DNA from 2 places in the Tumebacillus sp. BK434 genome. Region 1 is predicted to be linked to the other one. Evidence: predicted binding sites of a transcription regulator. Region 1 holds the regulator's gene; the other holds the start of a gene.
What was found. The regulator CtsR, encoded in region 1, represses protease genes until heat stress. The targets are predictions, from matches to a motif close to ATGGTCAATAAAGGTCAAACA.
Positions count from the first base shown of each region.

Region 2: a site for CtsR is predicted at 2,646-2,666, ahead of clpP (ATP-dependent Clp endopeptidase proteolytic subunit ClpP). Genes of this name have one in related genera too.

Region 1 is NZ_SLXS01000012.1:61,346-71,875, reverse strand. It holds gene EV586_RS19650 (TetR/AcrR family transcriptional regulator) at 1-66, opposite strand, end outside; gene EV586_RS19645 (HAD family hydrolase) at 172-846, shown strand; gene EV586_RS19640 (CtsR family transcriptional regulator) at 976-1,437, shown strand; gene mcsA (protein-arginine kinase activator protein McsA) at 1,458-1,994, shown strand; gene EV586_RS19630 (protein arginine kinase) at 1,998-3,074, shown strand; gene EV586_RS19625 (ATP-dependent Clp protease ATP-binding subunit) at 3,121-5,556, shown strand; gene radA (DNA repair protein RadA) at 5,709-7,082, shown strand; gene disA (DNA integrity scanning diadenylate cyclase DisA) at 7,088-8,164, shown strand; gene pssA (CDP-diacylglycerol--serine O-phosphatidyltransferase) at 8,192-8,920, shown strand; gene EV586_RS19605 (PIN/TRAM domain-containing protein) at 9,222-10,298, shown strand; gene ispD (2-C-methyl-D-erythritol 4-phosphate cytidylyltransferase) at 10,361-10,530, shown strand, end outside.
Region 2 is NZ_SLXS01000007.1:37,902-48,431, reverse strand. It holds gene EV586_RS16255 (DegV family protein) at 1-469, shown strand, start outside; gene EV586_RS16250 (class I SAM-dependent methyltransferase) at 657-1,895, opposite strand; gene clpP (ATP-dependent Clp endopeptidase proteolytic subunit ClpP) at 1,962-2,555, opposite strand; gene EV586_RS16240 (rhodanese-like domain-containing protein) at 2,700-2,969, opposite strand; gene EV586_RS16235 (isochorismatase family protein) at 3,350-3,814, opposite strand; gene EV586_RS16230 (hypothetical protein) at 3,918-4,181, opposite strand; gene EV586_RS16225 (LON peptidase substrate-binding domain-containing protein) at 4,243-4,884, opposite strand; gene EV586_RS16220 (DUF3055 domain-containing protein) at 5,022-5,294, shown strand; gene EV586_RS16215 (DUF1292 domain-containing protein) at 5,346-5,795, opposite strand; gene EV586_RS16210 (hypothetical protein) at 6,138-6,416, shown strand; gene EV586_RS16205 (hypothetical protein) at 6,493-6,690, shown strand; gene EV586_RS16200 (YlbF/YmcA family competence regulator) at 6,751-7,110, shown strand; gene EV586_RS16195 (DUF1292 domain-containing protein) at 7,198-7,494, shown strand; gene EV586_RS16190 (BaiN/RdsA family NAD(P)/FAD-dependent oxidoreductase) at 7,569-8,819, shown strand; gene EV586_RS16185 (MFS transporter) at 8,866-10,113, opposite strand; gene EV586_RS16180 (type 1 glutamine amidotransferase) at 10,359-10,530, opposite strand, start outside.

The sequences.
Region 1 (10,530 bases):
GTAGCCTTTTTTCTCAAACAGCTTCACCGCCGCGAGGACGATCTCCTCATATTTATTTGAAGCCATATCGGCACTTCCCTTCGGGTATAATAAGCAAAATCATACAGGGTCAGGCCCTGCCAAGTCAACAAACGGCAGTTCCACGACATAAAAAGTAGGGAGGGAGATCCCATGCGCGCACAAGTGATGATCTTCGACGTCGACGGCACGCTCTACCAAACGGAAAAAGTCGCCGTGCCCGCGTTTCGCAGCGCGTTTGATCAACTGATCGAAAAAGGCATCTACCAAGGCGACATACCGAGCCAGGAGCACATCATCTCCTGCTTCGGCATGACGATCCCTGAGCTCTGGGAGACGCTGCTCCCCAACGCCTCGATGGACGTGCGCGACCAGGCCAACGAGCTGGTGGCGCAAGCGGAGATCAGGCTGATGGAGCAAGGCAAAGGTGAGCTCTACCCCGGTGTCAAAGAGACGCTGCAACAGCTCCACAGCCAAGGCGTCAAGCTCTACACCGCCTCCAACGGGGAAAAGCGTTACGTCGAGACGGTTGCCGAGACGACCGGCATCGCTCCTTTGTTCACCAAGCTCTTCACCGCCGGCGAATACAAAACGGAGAAAAAAGAACAGCTGGTCAGACTCGTCCTCGAACACGCCGGCACCGATCAGGCGGTCATGGTCGGCGACCGCCGATCGGACATCACCGCCGGAAAAGTGAATCATCTTTTTACGGTCGGGTGTGATTTTGGTTTTGCCGGGCAGAATGAGTTAGTGGAGGCCGACCGGATCATCAACAACTTCCCTGACCTTTTGTCAAAGGTCAAAGAAGGTCAAGATAATCAAAGATAGTCAAACAAAACCCTCCGAATTGCGTGAAAAAGAGACTTGGGAAAAGGCGAGGGACTGCATATAATAAAGACAAAAGGTCAATATTAGTCAAAGTCAAACCTTCGCAGAGGAGGGGGGATAACAGGCACCATGCGCAACATCTCCGACATCATTGAACAGCATATTAAGAAAATTATGTCCGGCGCCGGAAGCGGGATCTGTGTGATCAAGCGCAGCGAGCTCGCCGACATGTTCAATTGTGTGCCCTCCCAAATCAACTACGTGATTTCCACACGCTTCACCATAGAAAAGGGCTATGTCGTCGAGTCGAAGCGAGGCGGCGGCGGTTTCATCCGCATCACCAAGGTCGGTCTTGAACTCAATCATACGTTGCACCGTGTCATCCTTGATCTGATGGGCAGTACCGTCACCGCCAAAGAAGCGGAGGGCATGATCCAGCGTCTGCATGATGAAGGTGTGCTCAGCCCCCGGGAAGCGCGCATGATGCGCTCGGTCGTCTGCACCGACATCCTGGCGCTCACGCCGGCCATCCGCGATCAGGTTCGCGCCAACTATCTCTCGGCGATGCTGGTCGCACTGCTCAAAGGATAAGCGCAGAAGGAGGAATACCGATGCTCTGTCAGCGTTGTCAACAGCGGGACTCTACGGTCCATTTTACGAAGATTCTCAACGGAGAAAAGAGCGAGATTCATCTATGCGAAACGTGTGCCCGCGAAAACGGCGAGTTCATGATAAAGCCCGGCGAAGACTTTTCCTTTCACAATCTGCTCAGCGGCTTGTTGGGATTTGAAAACGGGGGCGCCTTTGGTCAAATCGCGGGCATGCAGAAACCGCAGATCACCCGCTGCAACACCTGCGGGCTCAGCTATCAGCAGTTTGCCGAACTGGGCCGCTTCGGCTGCGCAGACTGCTACCACAGTTTCGGCCCGCGCTTAGAACCGCTGCTCCGCCGCATCCATGGCGGCGCCACCGCCCACACCGGGAAAGTGCCGCACCGGGCCGGCGGGATCATCAAGAAGCGCCTACAGATCGAATCGCTCCGCAGCGAACTCCAGCAGAAAATCCAGCTGGAACAGTTCGAAGAAGCCGCGACGCTCCGCGACCGGATTCGCGAGCTGGAACAACAAAGCGAAGCAGGAGGGAACTAAAGGATGCCGATTCATGATTTTGTACAGGACACCAGCCGCTGGATGAGCGACGAAGGCCCGTACTCGGACATCGTCATCTCCACCCGCATTCGCCTCGCCCGCAACCTGATCGAACACCCGTTCCCGATGCTGCAAAGCGAGCACCAGGCGGACGAAGTGATCGAACGAGTCCGCGCGGCGATCGGCAGCCCGGAGTTTGCTGAGCAGGGCGGCGGAAACTTCGAATTGATCCAGCTCGACACGATCACCGGCCTCGACCTGAAGACGCTGGAGGAGAAATACCTGATCTCAAGCACGATGGTCGAGCATGCGACCCGCGGTGCAGCCGCGATCCGTGAAGATGAGCTGGTCTCGATCATGATCAATGAGGAAGACCACTTACGCCTGCAGGTGCTGCTGCCGGGCTTGCAGCTGGCAGAGGCGTGGGAGACGGCGACCCGGGTCGACGACCTGCTCGAAGCCAAGCTGAACTACGCGTTCGACGAACGCTTCGGCTACCTCACCGCCTGCCCGACCAACGTCGGCACCGGCATCCGCGCATCGGTGATGCTGCATCTGCCGGCGCTCGTCGCCACCGGCCAGATCAACCGCGTGCTCTCCGCGCTCGGCCAGGTCGGACTCATCGTGCGCGGTGTGCATGGCGAAGGAACGGAAGCGATCGGCAACCTCTTTCAACTGTCCAACCAGATTACGCTGGGCGTGCCGGAAGAGGAAGTGATCCAAAGCCTCGAATCGGTGGCGCAAAAGATCATCGAGCATGAATCGCAGGCCCGCACCTATCTGATGCAGGAGAGCCGCGAAGACATCGAAGACCGCATCGCCCGCTCGTTTGGCATCCTCGCCTACGCAAGGCGTCTGTCTGCCAAAGAGACGATGCAACGCCTGTCAGACATCCGCCTCGGTATCGACCTCGGCGTGATCAAAGGCATTTCCAAAAACATTCTCAAAGAGCTGATGGTGATGACCCAGCCCGCCTTTTTGCAAAGAAAATCGGGGGTGGCGCTGGCGCCCGGAGAACGCGATTTTCGCCGGGCTGAACTGGTCCGCGACAAGCTTCGCAGCGGAGCAGGTCATATCTGATCCCGGCTTTTGAATAGACTCAAATACCGCTTGGAGGTGGATTCCTATGATGTTTGGACGTTTTACGGAGCGGGCGCAAAAGGTGCTCGCCTTGGCACAGGAAGAAGCAAGCCGTCTCGGTCATTCAGGAGTAGGCACGGAGCACATTCTGCTCGGCCTCGTTCGCGAAGGGGAAGGCATCGCGGCAAAAGCGTTGGTGTCGCTCGGCCTCTCCAGCGATAAGATTCAAAAAGAAGTCGAAAAAATCATCGGCCGCGGCCCAGGCCAGTCGGCCGGCATGGCCTACACCCCGCGCGCGAAAAAAGTGATCGAGCTCTCGATCGACGAAGCGCGCAAACTCGGCCATAACTACGTCGGCACCGAGCACATCCTGCTCGGCCTGATCCGCGAAGGCGAAGGCGTGGCGGCCCGCGTGCTCGCCAACCTCGGCGTCTCGCTGAACAAAGCCCGCCAGCAAGTCTTGCAGCTGCTCGGCGGCGACACGCACGAAGGCCATCAGGAGAACACGCAGTCGGCGAACACCCCGACCCTCGACGGTCTGGCCCGCGACCTGACCCAGATGGCCCGCGATCAGAAGCTCGACCCGGTCATCGGCCGCTCCAAGGAGATCGAACGCGTGATCCAGGTCCTGTCCCGCCGCACGAAAAACAACCCCGTCTTGATCGGCGAGCCGGGCGTCGGCAAAACGGCCATCGCGGAAGGCCTGGCCCAGCGCATCGTCGACAACGAGATCCCGGAGACCCTGCGCAACAAGCGCGTGATGGTGCTCGACATGGGCACCGTGGTCGCCGGCACGAAATACCGTGGCGAGTTCGAAGACCGCTTGAAAAAGATCATGGATGAGATCCGCGCTGCCGGCAACATCATCCTCTTTATCGACGAGCTGCACACTTTGATCGGCGCAGGCGGCGCAGAAGGCGCGATCGACGCGTCGAACATCTTGAAGCCGGCCCTCGCCCGCGGCGAGCTGCAGTGCATCGGCGCAACAACGCTTGACGAATACCGCAAGCACATCGAAAAAGATGCGGCGCTCGAACGCCGGTTCCAGCCGATCACCGTCGAACAGCCGAACAAAGAAGAAGCGATCCTGATCCTGATGGGCCTGCGTGACCGTTATGAAGCGCACCACCGCGTCAAGATTCTCGACGAAGCGATCGAAGCGGCCGTCAAGCTGTCCGACCGCTACATCACCGACCGCTTCCTGCCGGACAAAGCGATCGACCTGATCGACGAAGCGGCCTCCCGCGTGCGCCTGCGCACCTACACCCAGCCGCCGAATCTCAAGGAGCTGGAAGAAAAGCTCGAAGACATCCGCTCCGAGAAAGAGTCGGCTGTGCAGTCGCAGGAGTTTGAAACAGCAGCTTCGCTGCGCGACACCGAGCAGAAGATCCGCGAAGAGCTGGAAAACCGCAAGCAAGAGTGGCAGTCCAACCAAGTGAAGAAAGACTCGGAAGTCACCGCGGAAGACATCGCCGACATCGTCGCCTCCTGGACCGGCGTCCCGGTCAAGAAGCTGGAAGAAGAAGAGTCGGAGCGCCTGCTGAAGATGGAAGAGATCCTGCATGAGCGCGTCATCGGCCAAGACGAAGCGGTCAAATCGATCTCCCGCTCGATCCGCCGCGCCCGTGCCGGCTTGAAAGATCCGAAGCGCCCGATCGGCTCCTTCATCTTCCTCGGCCCGACCGGCGTCGGGAAGACGGAGCTGGCGAAGTCGCTTGCCGAAGTCATGTTCGGCGACGAGAACGCCATCATCCGCATCGACATGTCCGAATACGGTGAGCGCCATTCCACCGCGCGCCTGGTCGGAGCGCCTCCGGGCTATGTCGGCTACGAAGAAGGCGGCCAGCTCACCGAGAAGATCCGCCGCAAACCGTACTCCGTCGTGCTGTTCGACGAGATCGAAAAAGCGCACCCGGAAGTGTTCAACGTGCTTTTGCAAGTCCTCGATGACGGCCGCCTGACCGACTCCAAAGGCCGCACCGTCGACTTCCGCAACTCGGTGATCATCATGACCTCGAACGTCGGGGCTGCGGCGATCAAAAAGGGCGGCGCCCTCGGCTTCACCGCCAACAAAGAGGCGAACTACATCGACATGAAGGACCGCGTGATGGAAGAGCTGAAAAAGCAGTTCCGTCCGGAGTTCCTCAACCGTATCGATGACACGATCGTCTTCCACCAGCTGGAAGAGATCCACATCAAAGAGATCGTGACCTTGATGAGCGACGAACTGGGCCGCCGCCTGCGCGAGAACGACATCCACTTCGACCTCACAGAAGAGGCGAAGGCATTCCTCGCCAAGGAAGGCTACGATCCGCAATACGGCGCCCGCCCGCTGAAGCGTGCGATCCAGCGTCACATCGAAGACCAGCTGTCGGAAGCGCTGCTCTCCGGTGCGGTCAAAAAAGGCGACCATGTGCTGATCGATGCGGCAGACGGCCGTCTGGAAGTGAAAAATCAAGGGGCGGCGTCAACCACCGTCTAAGCTTGAAGTTTTGAAAAGAGACCCGGTACGTCTTCGGCCAACCGGGTCTCTTTTGCTGAGATCTGATCAGAACTGCCCTTGTTGATTCATACTCTTTCCTATATGATGAAGATTGGAACCTTTTTGTAGGACATCTCAGAATGGGGACAATTATGGCAAAGTATAAATCAAAATTTGTGTGCCAAGACTGTGGATATGAAAGTCCCAAATGGATGGGCAAATGTCCGGGATGCGGCCAGTGGAACACGATGGCCGAAGAAGTTGTGAGCAAGCCTTCTGCGCAGGTCAGCTCGCAAATCTTGCAGCAGTCCGAGCCTGCCATTGCACATAAGATCACCGAGATCGACACGGTGGACGAAGCGCGCACGCACAGCGGGCTCGCCGAATTCGACCGCGTGCTCGGCGGCGGTGTCGTCAAAGGATCGCTCGTGCTCGTTGGCGGCGACCCGGGGATCGGGAAATCGACATTGCTGCTCCAAACGTCCAACTCCATCGCCGCGCGCGGGCACAAAGTGCTCTACGTATCGGGCGAGGAATCGGCGAAGCAGATCAAGCTGCGCGCCGACCGTCTGGAAGCGCTGTCTGACAATCTGTACATTTTGCCGGAGACCGATCTGGAGCGGGTCGAACAGCACATCAAGCTGGTCAACCCCGATTTTCTGATCGTCGACTCCATTCAGACTGTCTATCGCCCCGGTCTGCAGTCTGCGCCGGGCAGCGTTGGGCAGGTCCGCGAGTGCACCGCATTTTTGTTGCGCATTGCCAAGTCGCTGGAGATCGCCACGTTCATCGTCGGCCACGTCACCAAAGAAGGCGCGATCGCAGGTCCCCGTATGCTTGAGCACATGGTCGATGCCGTGCTGTATTTTGAAGGCGAGCGCCACCACACCTACCGCATCCTGCGGGCGGTGAAGAACCGCTTCGGCTCGACCAATGAGATCGGGATCTTCGAGATGCGGGAAAAAGGCTTGGAAGAAGTGCACAACCCGTCCGAACTGTTTCTCTCTGAACGTCCGCACGGCGTCGCAGGCTCCTGCGTCATCGCCAGCATGGAGGGCACGCGCCCGGTGCTGGTCGAGATCCAGGCGCTGGTCACGCCCTCCAGCTATGGCAACCCGCGCCGCATGGCGACGGGTCTGGATCACAACCGCGTCAGCCTGATCATGGCGGTGCTGGAGAAGCGGATGGGGCTATACCTGCAGTCGCAGGATGCATATGTCAACGTGGCAGGCGGCGTCCGTCTCGACGAACCGGCGTGCGATCTCGGGATCGCTTTGGCGCTCGGATCGTCGTTTCGGGAGAAGGCGATGGGGCCGACCGACTGTTTCATCGGTGAAGTCGGACTGACCGGCGAAGTGCGCGGCGTTTCGCGCATCGAGCAGCGGGTCCGGGAAGCGATGAAGCTCGGCTTCACCCGGGTCATCGTGCCAACGAAAAACCTGCGCGGCTGGCAGCCCCCGGCCGACATACAAGTGATCGGCGTTGAGACGGTACAGGAGGCGTTCCAAGTAGCTTTAGGGGGATGACAGGGATGAGAGATGATTTGAAAAAAGAAAACCTGATCAACAAAATCCTCCGCTTCATCGCACCTGGCACCCCGCTGCGGGACGGCTTGGAGAATGTTCTGCGGGCGAAGACGGGTGCTTTGATTGTGATCGGCAATTCTCCACAGGTGATGGAGATCGTTGACGGCGGGTTTTCGATCAACTGCGAATTTTCTTCGGCCGGCATGTATGAACTGGCCAAAATGGACGGAGCAATCATTCTGTCCGACGACGGCAAGCGGATTCTGTATGCGAACACGCAGCTCAATCCCGACCCGTCGATCCCGTCTTTCGAGACGGGCACGCGCCATCGCACGGCGGAGCGCGTGGCGAAGCAGACCGGCCACTTGGTCGTCTGCATCTCACAGCGCCGCGATGTGATCACGCTGTACCAGTCCAACTTCCGCTATACGCTCAAAGACATCGGCGTGATTTTGACCAAAGCCAATCAGGCGATCAACACGCTGGAGAAGTACAAATCGGTGCTTGACCAGGCGATGACCAACTTGTCCGCGCTGGAATTTGAAGAGCTGGTCACGCTGCATGAAGTGGCGCTCGTCATTCAGCGCATCGAGATGGTGCTGCGCATCAAGTCGGAGATTCGCCGCTACATCACCGAACTCGGCACGGAAGGCCGTCTGATTTCGATGCAGCTCGAGGAATTGGTCTCGAAAGTGGATGAAGAAGCGTATCTATTGGTGAAGGACTATTGCCGAGACCTCGATGTGACGCCGCACCATATTTTGCAAGAGCTGCACGCGCTCAATTCGGATGACTTGCTGGAAAGCAACATGCTGGTGAGAGTTTTGGGCTACTCGGGGAACATTAACATTACCGAAGAGCCTGTCTCGTCGCGCGGATACCGGATATTGAACAAGATTCCGCGCCTCCCGCAGCCGGTCATCGAAAACTTGGTTGAAACTTTCAACGCTCTGCCACGTATTTTAACTGCGAGCATCGAAGAGCTCGATGATGTCGAAGGCATCGGTGAAGTCCGGGCCCGCGCCATCAAAGAAGGGCTCAAACGCATTTCCGAACAGGTGTTTATCGATCGGCATATCTAGCCTGTCGGAGAGGGAGGTACGTACCTTATGCTAGTACGTCGCGCATTACCGAGCATGTTTACCGTCGGGAACTTATTTTTAGGTATTATTTCGATTATCGTCGCATTCCAAGGCAACTTCGACTGGGCAGCCCTGCTGGTCATCATCGGCATGCTGCTCGACGGGCTGGACGGCCGGGTCGCAAGGATGCTGAACGCACAGAGCGAATTTGGCAAAGAGCTCGACTCACTGTCCGACGTGATTTCGTTTGGCGTGGCACCGGCCTTTATCATGTACGGCGTGGTGCTGAACGAGATGGGCTGGATCGGCGCGGTGATCACCGCCGTGTTCCCGATCTGCGGCGCGCTGCGCCTCGCGCGCTTCAACGTCGCCACCGGCTCGCCGAACTATTTTATCGGCCTGCCGATCACCGCAGCCGGCGGTGTGCTGGCCACGCTGGCGCTCTATCATAGCCTGCTGCCGGCGCCGAACATCACCTTGCCCTTGTTCATGGTGTTCCTCGCTTATCTGATGGTCTCGAACATCAAGTACCCCAACTTCAAAAAAGTCGGGATTCCGAAATCGGCGTACTACATCGTGCCGCTGATTCTCTTGATCGTGCTGACCACCTTTATGTTCTGGCCCCAATACGTGAACCGGCTGATCTTCCTGCCGCTTGCTTGCTACGCGCTGTACGGCGTGTTAAAAAAAAACGGTAAGAAGAAGTCCCGAAAAACGGAAGTTGTGGAAGATCCGTACGAAACGATCGCGAAGTAAATCGATCAAGTAAAAATTACCTGCCAGAAAAGCCGCGAAGGGATGAAACCCTGGCGGCTTTTCTGCGTATGTATGGGGTACGGACCGTTGCTGGGCGTCAGGTTCGACATAATTTGACTTTTTATTGACGAATCGTGTCTGGCTGTGGTAGTATAGATCATTTAAAATTGACTGTCCGGTCTATCTGTGTTATGCTGGACTATGAACTCATCAAAGACGTCATCGGACGTCTTCTTTTCTTACGCGACGTTTTGACAGCAGTTTCCTTGTCTATAATGCATGATATGGAGGTGACATTCCTGTGTTAAAACGCATTGTGCATCTGTTTTTCGCCGTGATCGGGATTGTGCTTGGCTATCAGTATGCACCGGGTCTGTTCAGTCTGATCTCGCTGGATATCAACCCGTTTGTCCATCCGATCTTCGGAGCGGTGCTGGGCGGTTCGCTGTTCATTCTGGCCACGAGCTGGTTCGTTGATTATACGGTGAGCTTGATCAAATGGTTCGAAGAGAAGATGATCAAAACTCCGTTCCCCGACGTGATCGCCGGCGCGTTCGGGATGGTTCTCGGTCTTATCATTGCGTACCTGATGGCTCCGGCCATCGCGCTGATTCCGGTCGTCGGCAGCGTCGTTCAATTTTTCGCGAGCGTGTTGCTGGCCTACATGGGCTATCGCTTCTTCTTCACCAAACGCGAAGACTTGATGAACTTCTTCCCCGGCCGGCTGGGCGGCAAAGAGAGGGCCAAGGCGGAAGAGAAGCACCGTCCGGGCGAAGCGAAGATCCTCGATACGAGCGTGATCATCGACGGCCGCATCGCCGACATCGTGAAGACAGAATTCCTCGACGGCGTGCTCGTCATTCCGTCTTTCGTGCTGGAGGAGCTGCAGCACATCGCCGACTCGTCCGACGTGCTCAAGCGCAACCGCGGCCGCCGCGGGCTGGACATCCTGAACAAGATCCAGAAGGAGCTGAAGATCAAAGTTCAGGTCATGGAGATCGACTTCGAGGAGATCCAAGAGGTGGATTCCAAGCTGGTGCGCCTCGCCAAGCAGATCAACGGGAAGGTCGTCACCAACGACTTCAACCTGAACAAAGTCTGCGAACTGCAAGGCGTCGGTGTCCTGAACATCAACGATCTCGCCAACGCGGTGAAGCCGGTCGTACTGCCCGGCGAAGAGATCTTCGTCCAAGTGATCAAAGACGGCAAGGAGCACAACCAAGGGGTCGGCTACCTCGATGACGGCACGATGATCGTCGTCGAAGGCGGACGCGACTTCATCGGCACCCGCCTCGAGGTGCTGGTGACCTCGGTGCTGCAGACGTCTGCCGGGCGGATGATTTTTGCCAAGCCGAAGATGCTGGAGCGTGCTTTGTAACGATGTGAGCGCCGTACCCTCGTGGTGCGGCGCTTTTTCCTGATGAAAGAGGGGATTGTGCCATGCATACAGAAGTGATTGTAGTCGCGGCCGGCAGCGGTTCGCGCATGGGCAGCGACATCAAGAAACAATACCTGCCGCTGGCAGGTGCACCGATCCTGATCCGCACGCTGCAGGCGCTCGCCGCCTGTTCGGCAGTCGATCGGATGGTTCTCGTCGTCTCGGAAGATGA
Region 2 (10,530 bases), on a different contig from region 1:
CTTGGCGCTGGAAGCTGCGAAGCTGGCGCACGCCGGCAAGAATGCGGAGGAGATCACAGCACGCTTGCAAGATCTAAGAAAGCGCTCTCAATTGGTGTTTTCCGTGGCGACGCTCGACAACTTGCGCAAATCGGGGCGGATCAACAATCTCGCCTTCCTGTTCGGTTCGCTGCTGGCGATCAAGCCGATCCTGATGCTCGATCGAGAAGGTGTCGTGCAACAGTACGACAAGGTGCGCGGCAAGAAAAATGCGCTGGCGACGATCCTGCGCTATGTGCAGGAGCACCAGCCCGACCCGGATCTGATCTTCGGCATCGGCCACGTCGCTGCGCCGGAGCAGGCGCTCGAGCTGCAGGCTCTGCTGCACGAGCAAGGCGTGACCAACACCGCGCTCATCGAGATCTCCGGCGTTGTCGGCGCGCATGTCGGAGCCGGCACGACCGGTCTGCTCTACGTAGCCAAATCATAATAAAAAAAGCCACGGCTCCTGTCAAAAGGAATTCCGTGGCTTTTTTGCATATTCTTAGCCGACCATGTTACCGCTTTTCATAAACCAAAGGCCCAAGGCCAAAAACAACACGCAGAATACAAACAGCGCGATGGACAAACGTTTCAGGAACACAGGCTTGTCACCCCTTTACTGCAATACCCGTCCATTATAGCACAGAGACGCCTCGCGATTGCACCAGCACTTTAAAATGATCGCCGATCCCGCCCGGCATGATCAGCTGCTTGATCGCCCGGTTGCGCTTCATGTCCGGGTCGTTGATCAGGTCGGCGCTGAATACGTCTTTCAGGCGCTGCAAGATGCCGCTCTGCAGCAGATATTTCGCCTGCGAGCCGTAAAACTCGGTCACCAGCCCGGCCTGCTCACCGACCGCTTGCAGAGCGGTAAAATTGACATCGGCCGTCAGATCCATCTCGCCGACGTGCTGAAACGGATCGCTGACCAGCGTGTGCTGATAAAACCCGCGCAGTGTGCCGTCCATCCGGCTCTTGTGATGCAGCATCTCCGCATCGAAGCCATAGTCGATCGTCAGAATCCACCCCTGCTGCAACAGCCCGGCAACTTCTTGATACCAATCCAGCCCCGGCAGCCCCACTTCGGTCACCTGCCCGCGGATCATCCCAGCGGCGTAGGCGGCAGCGTACTCTTCGATCCGAACATCAGAAAGCGCACCGGGAATGACAACATATCTCCCCGGCTCGAAGGCACCCTCATCGTGTACACTCCTGCCGGGCACAGCTTCCGAACTATCCTGCTCCAACTGCTCCCTCGGAAGTCCTGCGGCCATGTCCGCGCGAACTTCCATGTCGAACATCCCGTCCGTCCGCCTTGGCTCCGCTTCCCAATCCACATACAGCTCGGCCAGCCCGCCGTCCTGCTTCACCACCCGGTGCACCGGGAAGGCATCGACAAACTCATTGGTCAGCACCGCCCCGACAAACGCGCCGCCAGCCAGCACCTCTTCGCGCGTCATCCACGCCACTTTGCCGGGATGTGCCCCGGTCAGCTCGGCCTGCCGTGCCCGCAGCGCAGGCGAGATCTCCACGATGCGGTACTCCGCATTCGCGTACAACGCCGGATGCTCCGCCTGCCAGCGGTTCAGGAGGTCGCGGGCGAGCATCCCTTCGCCCGCGCCAAACTCGAGCAGCACAAACGGCTCTGCTGCCACGAGCGACGCTTTTTCCGCCAGCTGATCGGCCAGCACTTCGGCGAAGACCGGGTTGATCCCCGGACTGGTATAGAAATCGCCCGCCTTGCCGAATTTGCGGCGCTCGCCGGTGTAATAGCCCAGTTCCGGGTGGTACAGCGCCCACTCCATAAACTGTGCGAACGGCACCGGGCCGCCTTGGCGGATCTGTGCTGCCATCCATTTCCCTAGTTCGGTCATTTTGCATCCCTCGCTTCCAAACTCAAAAACGGCAGGAGAAGGGTCCCCTGCCGCTTGCAGATCTCTTTATTTCACTTCGTTGATGTTTTCGATCACTTTGTCGATCAGGCCGTACTCCAGCGCTTCCGGAGCATCGAACCATCTGTCGCGGTCGGAGTCGGCCGCCACTTTCTCGATCGGCTGGCCGGTGCGCTCGGAGATGATCTGGTTGATCTTCGCTTTGGTGTGCAAAATGCGCTTCGCCGCAATCTCAATGTCGGTCGCCTGGCCGCGCGCGCCGCCCAGCGGCTGGTGGATCATCACTTCTGCGTTCGGCAGTGCGATGCGCTTGCCTTTCGCGCCTGCTGCCAGCAGGAACGCACCCATCGACGCCGCCATCCCGATGCAGATCGTCGACACGTCCGGCTTGATGTACTGCATGGTGTCATAGATCGCAAAGCCTGAGGAGATCGAGCCGCCCGGCGAGTTGATGTACAGGTGGATATCCTTATCCGGGTCATCGGCCGCCAGGAACAACAGCTGTGCCACGATCGAGTTCGCCACATCGTCGTTCACCTCGGTACCGAGGAAGATGATACGGTCTTTCAGCAGGCGGGAGTAGATATCGTAAGAGCGCTCACCGCGCGAAGTCTGTTCGATTACATACGGGACGAGATTCATCTGAAAATCCTCCTTTTACAACGTGCGTGTTGGTGTGATTTGCTTACTTCTAAGTATACTGATAATTTGCCAAAGGTCAAAGACGGTCAGAAGGTCAAGAAAGGTCAATTTTGGTCAAAAATGAGAAGTACCTGACTCTTTTGCTTACTCCCCTTTTTCAATCTCGCCTTTATACGCTTCCATGCCGCCCGCCAGTACTTCTACATTATGATACCCTTCGTCTTCCAATAACAGCTTTACCTGCCCTGCACGCTTTCCGGTGCGGCAGACCAGCAATATTTTCTCATCCGGCTCCACATCACCCAGCGCAAACGACAATTCCTGCAGCCCGATGTTTTTCGAGCCCGGAATGTGACCGGTTATGTACTCTTCTTCGCCGCGAATGTCGAGGATGACTTTCGGCTGTTCACTCATGACACAGATCTCCTCTCACACAAAAGCCCCTTGTGCACTCCAAGTGTCACAAGCGGGCTTTGAGTTACAGATTCAGTTTAGCCTGTCCGGTGCTGCTTTAAACTGCTTATTTGAAACGTACTCCGAATTTGCCGCGATTGGTACGGTATAATTCCACTTCTTGCGGAGGCTGCTGCCCATAGATCCGCTTGTCGCCTTCTACCCACATCACGGCACAATAGGCCTCGAACTTGCTGTCATACAATCCTGCCCAATAGACCCAAGACAAGCTCCTCACCTCGCTTCGAATTTGAGCTTAGTGTTACCGCGAGGAGAGGGGGCTAACCCTGACAGAAAAAACCTGCCCGGCTACCGGCGGGCAGGTTCGCACACAGCTGAAATTAGACCCAAACGCGGCCGCCGCCGAGGGACAGCACGTTTTCATCGCCCAGAACGAAGCGCATGATCGTGGTCGATTCCCAGCCGCGGGTGGAGAAGGATGCCAAGAGGCGTTCGAGCACCTGTACTTTGAAGCCTGCGTCGAGCAGGTTGTACATGGTCGCCAGAACGGTCATGTCGGAGTCGATGCCGGCCAGATGCACGGTGTCGATCTTGTTGTCTGCCAACAGCTGCTTCATCTCGTCGTTGTACGCGGAATAGCCGCGCTTCTCGACGATGTGCGCCTTCGGATGCTTGAGCATCAAGGTGTTCTCGTTGTGGTTCTCCTCGTGCTTCCAATGCGTCAGTACGATCAGGTCATACTGGTCGCCGGACTTGTCGAGGTATTCTTGACAGAGCGGATATATGTAATCCATGTTGCCGAGAAAATCAGATTGAATATCGGTGATCAACAGAGCTTTTTTCATGATCGACCCTCACCTTTCCAGCCATTCATAGTCGTTTCTATGGTAACAAAGAAGCAATAAGTTGTAAATTAGAGTTTCCAAACAGTGTTTGACGTTATTTTGTCTATTCCAGCCCGTCCAGAATCTTCTGAAGCTCGCCTCGCACCATCCCGGCCATCGTCAGACGGCCCAGCGCCTGTCCGTGGTGCCCGGTGATCTCCACCACGCCTTCCACTTCTTCCAGCGCTTCGCCGAAGCCGCGCTCGGTCAGTTCCGCTCGCATGCCTTCGATCTGGTCATAGTTCTTCTTCATGCCTGCTTTGGCTTGCCCGATGTATTCATCCATCGACTCGATCAGCTTAAGGAGCTGCGCTTTGGTATCTGCCATCTGCACGTTTCCCTCCTGTGTTCTATCGTTTCCCAACAGATCGAAAACTATTATAGCATAACTACTCTCCGCGCGCTTCCCGGATCATCTCTTCGAGCTTCTCCGCCTCTTCTTCGAGCAGTTCCCGCACCAGCTCCAAGCGCTGCGGGAGCGAAGTGTTGCTCAGCACCGCCTGCTTCAGCTCCGGCGGCACGTGCAAAAACGCCGGGATCATCCACGACAGGAGCTCCGGGTCGTTCGGCAGGTTGAGCTTCTCGTACACCGCGTTCAAGGAGTGCGACAACAGCCGGTGGTAGCGGTCGAACAGCTCCGGCAGATCGGCGTTCTCCTTGATGGCCGACGCCAACGTGAGCTCCGGTGTCGGACGGTCTTCCAGCGGCTCCACCTCGGCGGTCAGACACTCTCCGTCATAGGCGGACGAGAGGATCTTGAAGCGCCCTTCGCCGCGGGTGGTGATCAGCATGCGCCCGTCTTCGAGGCGCGTCAGACTCTGGATGCGGGCGACCGTACCCACGTCGGCCGTCTTGGCCCTGCCGCCCGCCTCGAGGCCGGAGAGAATCTGCACGACCCCAAACGGCACGTCATGCTCGACGCACATCTCGATCATCGTGCGGTAACGCGGTTCAAAAATATGCAGCGGCAACAGTCCATGCGGGTAGAGCACCGCATGCAGCGGAAACAGCTGTAAGCGAAACGTCGACATCCCCGGATTCCCCTTCCCTTCTGGCAGTTCTGTTTGCTCCCATTATAAACCCTGACGCGCAGGACTTGTAGAAGCACATTGAAAATCGTACTATAGGATGAGTACATATCAGATCTGAAAAAAGAGGTGTTCCTTCTATGTATATCAACATGTATGACGATCAGGAAGAAACGATCACTCGTTTCGTCGGTTTCGTCGGCAACCACCGCTGGGACCTGGCGATCACCCAAACCAAGCAATTTTACGGGAAAAGCATCGTCACCAACATCCAGTCCGGCCGCAGCGCCATCCTCGACAAAGAGGACCTCGAAGAGGATAAGCTGCACATCCTCGCCGCGCAGTTCGGACTGACCGACCAGGAAGAGACCGAGGAGTTGGCCGAATTTTTGCTCGGCAACCTCCCGAAATAAGCAAAAGGCATGTCTTTCGTGCGAGCTACGAAACGACATGCCTTTTTTCTGTTACGAGAAGATGTGCCCGTAGCGCTCCTGAATGTGTTCGACCACTTCGCGGTACTCGTCCTCGTCGGTGATGTTGGACAGCTCGTAATCGCCGGTGCCGGTCGCGACGGCGCGGAAGAAGATCAGCTCGGCATTCTCGAGGTTCTCACGGTCATAGAACAAAGCGTACTCCTTGCGCTGACAGGTGAAATACGCCCCCAGCGCATAGCGTCCTTCGCGGTGCTCTTCACTGACCTGCACGAAGAAGATCGACGTGATGATCTCTTTGATCTGCTCGATGTACAACTCGCCCGGATACTCTAATATGTATGTGCCATCCGCTTCCTGATCGTCGATGCGGTAGATTTCCTTTTTCTCGTCGCGTTCAAAATCGATCATCAGCAAGTGAACGTCTTCATGGAAAAACGCATACTCACGGCCTTTTATGAACCGAAACTTGTGGTGTTCCACACGTGTCACTCCTTTTTCGGAAAAACAGCAGGGCTGTTCGCACGGCCCTGCTGTCAGAGGTTGGGATTAATTTTCCCAGGATTCGTATTGCTTTCGAACTGCCTTCTCGGTGTTTTCCTTCGTAATCGAAGCACACATGAAGAGCAAGCCCAAAACTGCGGCTACGGCAGCGAGCGTTCCGATCATTGCGCGTCGCCCCCTTTCCAGTCTTTCATATACCCTTTACAAAAAAGCGCTATACATATACCCCTTTTAGAATAAAAGTACCATCCATGAACGTCAAGTGAATATCTCTTGAACGACTCGGCAGAAACTAGCTGCGACAAGCAAAGGAGGGTACACATGGACAACTTCCAGCACACCTATCAGACCAAAGTCGGCAACGTCGAACAGTCTACGCGCGGACTGATCAACTCCGCCTTGTTTTACATGAGTGACCCGAGCCTGCCCGACGCGCTGCACAATGCCCGCCGCTGCCTGGAGACGGCCAAATACGTGCTCGAAGGCATCTACATGCCCGGCTCGCCCGCAGAGAGCCTCTCGCCGCTCGCCCATATCGCCGAGACCAAATGGCCGCACGGCCATGTGGAATCGTGGGGATTTCTGAACAACGCCGATTAAATCCAAGCGCCCCACATTGCGACCGATGTGGGGTTTCGTCTATAATGGGAAGAGGAAGAAAAGGAGGTCTTGTCCCATGTCGATGCTCAATCGTTACTTTTTCTACGCGGTCTGCTTCGTGCTGGTCGTCGTCGGGATACTTTCGCATTCATACGCACTCTTGGGCCTCTCCGTTGTTGCCGGGATCGCAGTCGGTTTCATCACTGAACTTTACGACAATAAGCGCGACGAGAAGTTCAAACATTTGAACGCAAACCATCAATACAAGCACTAAATGATCACATCCACATCCCGCCTTGGGGTGTGGATTCTTTCAGTCAGGAGGGTTTTACTTATGAGCACACTCGACCGCAACGAAATCTGGGCACAGGCGTTTGAACTCGGGGAGATGATTCTGCGCACGCCTGAAGTCGATCATTATAAAAAATGCGAAGAGCAGATGCTGGCCAACGCGGAGCTTGCCGCCAAAGTCTCCAAGTTCAAAGAGCTGCAGGAGAACTACGACCGCCTCGCCGAATACTCGCAAGGCCCGCACCTCGACGGCCTGCGCCAGGACATGAAGCAGTTGCAGGCGGAGCTGGACAGCTATCCGGAAGTGAAAGCGTACAAAGAAGCGATGCAAAAAGTGGATGAGCTGCTGCAGGCGGTCACCGAAAAAATCGCCTCGACGATCGCCGCAACGCCGGAAGCGTAGCCCCTGAATCTTCCTGTATTTGACGGCGAAAAACGAGCATGCTATTATTATCCAAGACTTTTACCTAAGGAAGAGAGGGATCACCTCATGTCCGATCATAACCATGTACATGACGAGAACTGCAACCACGACCACGAGCATGAAGAAGTCGTTATCCTGACCGATGACGAGGGCAACGAGCGTGAGTTTATCATCGTTGAGACCATGCAAGTGGAAGAACAGCACTATGCGATCCTCGTCGCTGCAGACGGTACCGAAGACGATGGTTTCATCATGCGCATCGAAGAAGACGAAGAGGGCGAAGAATACCTCATCGACATCGAAGATGAGCAAGAGTGGAACCGCGTAGTCGCTGCTTACGAAAAGATGGCTGACGCTGAGTAGTCGCTGAATTGAAATGCCACTGTTTTCGGACAGTGGCTTTTTCATATCATCAAACGCCTTTGGAGGTACCTTTCATGAAGTACGACTGCATCGTCATCGGCGGCGGACCGTCCGGCCTGATGGCGGCGATCTCCGCAGGCCTGCACGGAGCCAAGGTGCTGCTCCTCGAAAAAGGGGACAAGCTCGGCCGCAAGCTGCTGATCTCCGGCGGCGGCCGCTGCAACGTGACGAACAACAAAGACATCGATGAGCTGATCAAGCATATCCCTGGCAACGGCCGCTTCATGCACGGGCCGTTTTCTGTGTTCAACAATCGCGACATCGTCCGCTTTTTCGAAGACCTCGGCATCAAGCTGAAAGAAGAAGACCGCGGCCGGATGTTCCCGGTCACCGACAAGGCCAAGTCGGTGCTCGACGCCTTGCTGCGCAAGATGGACGAGCTCGACATCACGATCAAAACGAACACGCCGGTCGCCCATGTCCGCTATGAAGACGGCCAAGTGGCCGGCGTCAAACTGCGCGGCGGCGGGAGCTTCGACAGCCGGACGGTGATCATCGCCGTCGGCGGCATGTCGGTGCCGAAGACCGGCTCGACCGGTGACGGCTATGCCTGGGCGCGCGCGGCCGGCCACACGATCACCGAGCTCTACCCGACCGAGGTCCCGGTCCGGTCGAATACGCAGTGGGTTCGCGACCTGCAAGGCTTGTCCCTGCGCCACATCGTCCTGACCGTGCTGAACGCCAAAGGCAAGAAAGTGATCGAGCACGAAGGCGACATGATCTTCACCCACTTCGGCATCTCCGGCCCGGCCGTGCTGCGCTGCTCCCAATTTGTCGTCAAGGAGCTGAAAAAAGGCGGCAGCTCCGTGCAGATGCTGCTCGACCTGTTCCCGGACAAACGGCCGGAAGACGTGCACAGCGAGCTGTTCAAGCTCGCCGAACAGGAGCCGAAAAAAGCGTTCAAAAACGTGATCAAAGGCTACATCCCGGAGCGGATGATCCCGCTTTGCCTGAGCCAAGCCGGCCTGCCGGAAGACACCACTTTCGCCAACCTGCCGAAAAAACCGCTCGCCGAGCTGGCCGCGCTGCTCAAAGCTCTGCCGATCACGGCGACCGGCACCTTGTCGATCGAAGAAGCGTTCATCACCGGCGGCGGCGTGCATCTGAAAGAGATCACGCCGAGCACCATGCAGTCGAAACTGATGCCAGGACTGTTTTTCTCCGGAGAAGTGCTCGATCTGCACGGCTACACCGGCGGCTTCAACATCACCGTCGCCTTCTCCACCGGCTACGTCGCAGGCAAAAGCGCTGCTGAACTGCATTGACAATAAAAAGCCCTGTTCGCTGAGGAACAGGGCTTTTTGCGCGTCTCTATTGGTGCTTCAGCTCTTGCAGTTTGGTCGCCTCTTTCGCCACGCGAATCGGCGCAAGGTTGCCAAGCAGGATGATCAGGGCGCAGACCCCGAAGATCACCGTCATCGACGAGTACTGCGCGGCACCCAGTCCCAGCGTACTGATCAGCGCGACGCCGCCGATGATCAGCAGATCGAACAGCGAATCGGCGATCGACAAAAGCGACAGCGTCGTCGCCCGGCTGCCGGACGGGATGTAGCCGTTGGCCAGATGCGAGTACAGCGGATAGCGGATCGTGCGCGAGATGCGGAGCACGAAGTAGACGGTCAGCGCCACCGCCAGCGAGTTCTGGATCAACGTCGCGGTCAGCACCATCAGGAACGTGGCGATCCCCGTCACCTGCATCAAGGTCACGCGAGAGAAGCGCCCGGTCAGCCAGTCCAGCTTGCGCGCGATCAACAGCGCCACCGCCGAACCGGTCGCATACAGCACGCCCAGCCACTCGACCGGCAGCCCGGACAGGTTGAGATACGGCTGCTCAAACTTGCCAAACACCGCCACCGCCGGGATGAAGACAATGGTGAAGTTCAGGAACAACTTGATCAGGTCGGGCGTCTTTTTGATCACATACATGCCGTTTTTGACATGCTGGAACGGGTTGTCGCGGAAGCTGTCCTCCTGCTTCGGATTGGCCACGCGAAACACCAGCACGAGGCGCACCAACTGCGCCAAGAGCCCGAACAGGATCAGCAGGCGGAACTGGTCTTCCGCCAAGTCGCGCGCCCAGAAAGCGCCAAACAGCGTCGCGGCGATCGCCGGCACATAGATCGCCGACTGGATCTTGCCCATCACGCCGCTCATCTCGTCTTCGCGCTGCTCTTCTTTCAGCGATTCATAGATCAGCGCTTCTTCCGAGCCGGAAAAGAACGTCACCGCCATGCCGCTCAGCACGTTGGACAGACAGAACAAGAGCAGGCTGTCCGCAAAAAACAACACTGCCGTGCTCAGCATGCCGACCAAGCTGCCGACGAGAAACGAAGCTTTCGCGCCGAAGCGGTCGGCAAACGCCCCCGTCGGCACTTCAAACACCAAAACAGCCATGCACCAGCACAGCGTCATCCACAACACGCCGGCTTCCGAGAGCCCCCGCTCAAAATAAAACAAAGTCAAGATCGGTTCCAGAAAATTGACGCTGCCAAACAGCGTGGCCCAAAACAAGATCCGAATGTTATGATCGGCGCGCGATTGCATCTGTAATTGCTTCATACTTATTATTTCCTCCTGTGTTCGGAACGATTTTCATCCATCCCTCCGAAGCGCAGGACACGATTTTACCTAGTCGATCAAATCCTGTTTTTCGGAGGTTACTTGCCTGCTACCTCAGATACCGGATTGATGATTGTCATATGAAAACTCCTCCTTCTGTCTGATTAAATTCCATTATAAGGCACTGCCCAATCTTTGGGAAGCAAAAAAAGCCGCCCGGGCAGCTTGCCCGGACGGCTGTGATCTTAACGGGATTCGACGAGTCGCTTGTACAGCTTCTGCTGCGTCCGCGCTTCCAGTTCGTCGTTGAGCCCTTCCAACTGCACCGACAGGTCTTTGCGCTTCAGCGCCAAGGAGATCATGTGGTCGGCCAGCGCCGGGTTCTTCGCCAAGAGCGGGCCATGCAGGTAGGTGCCA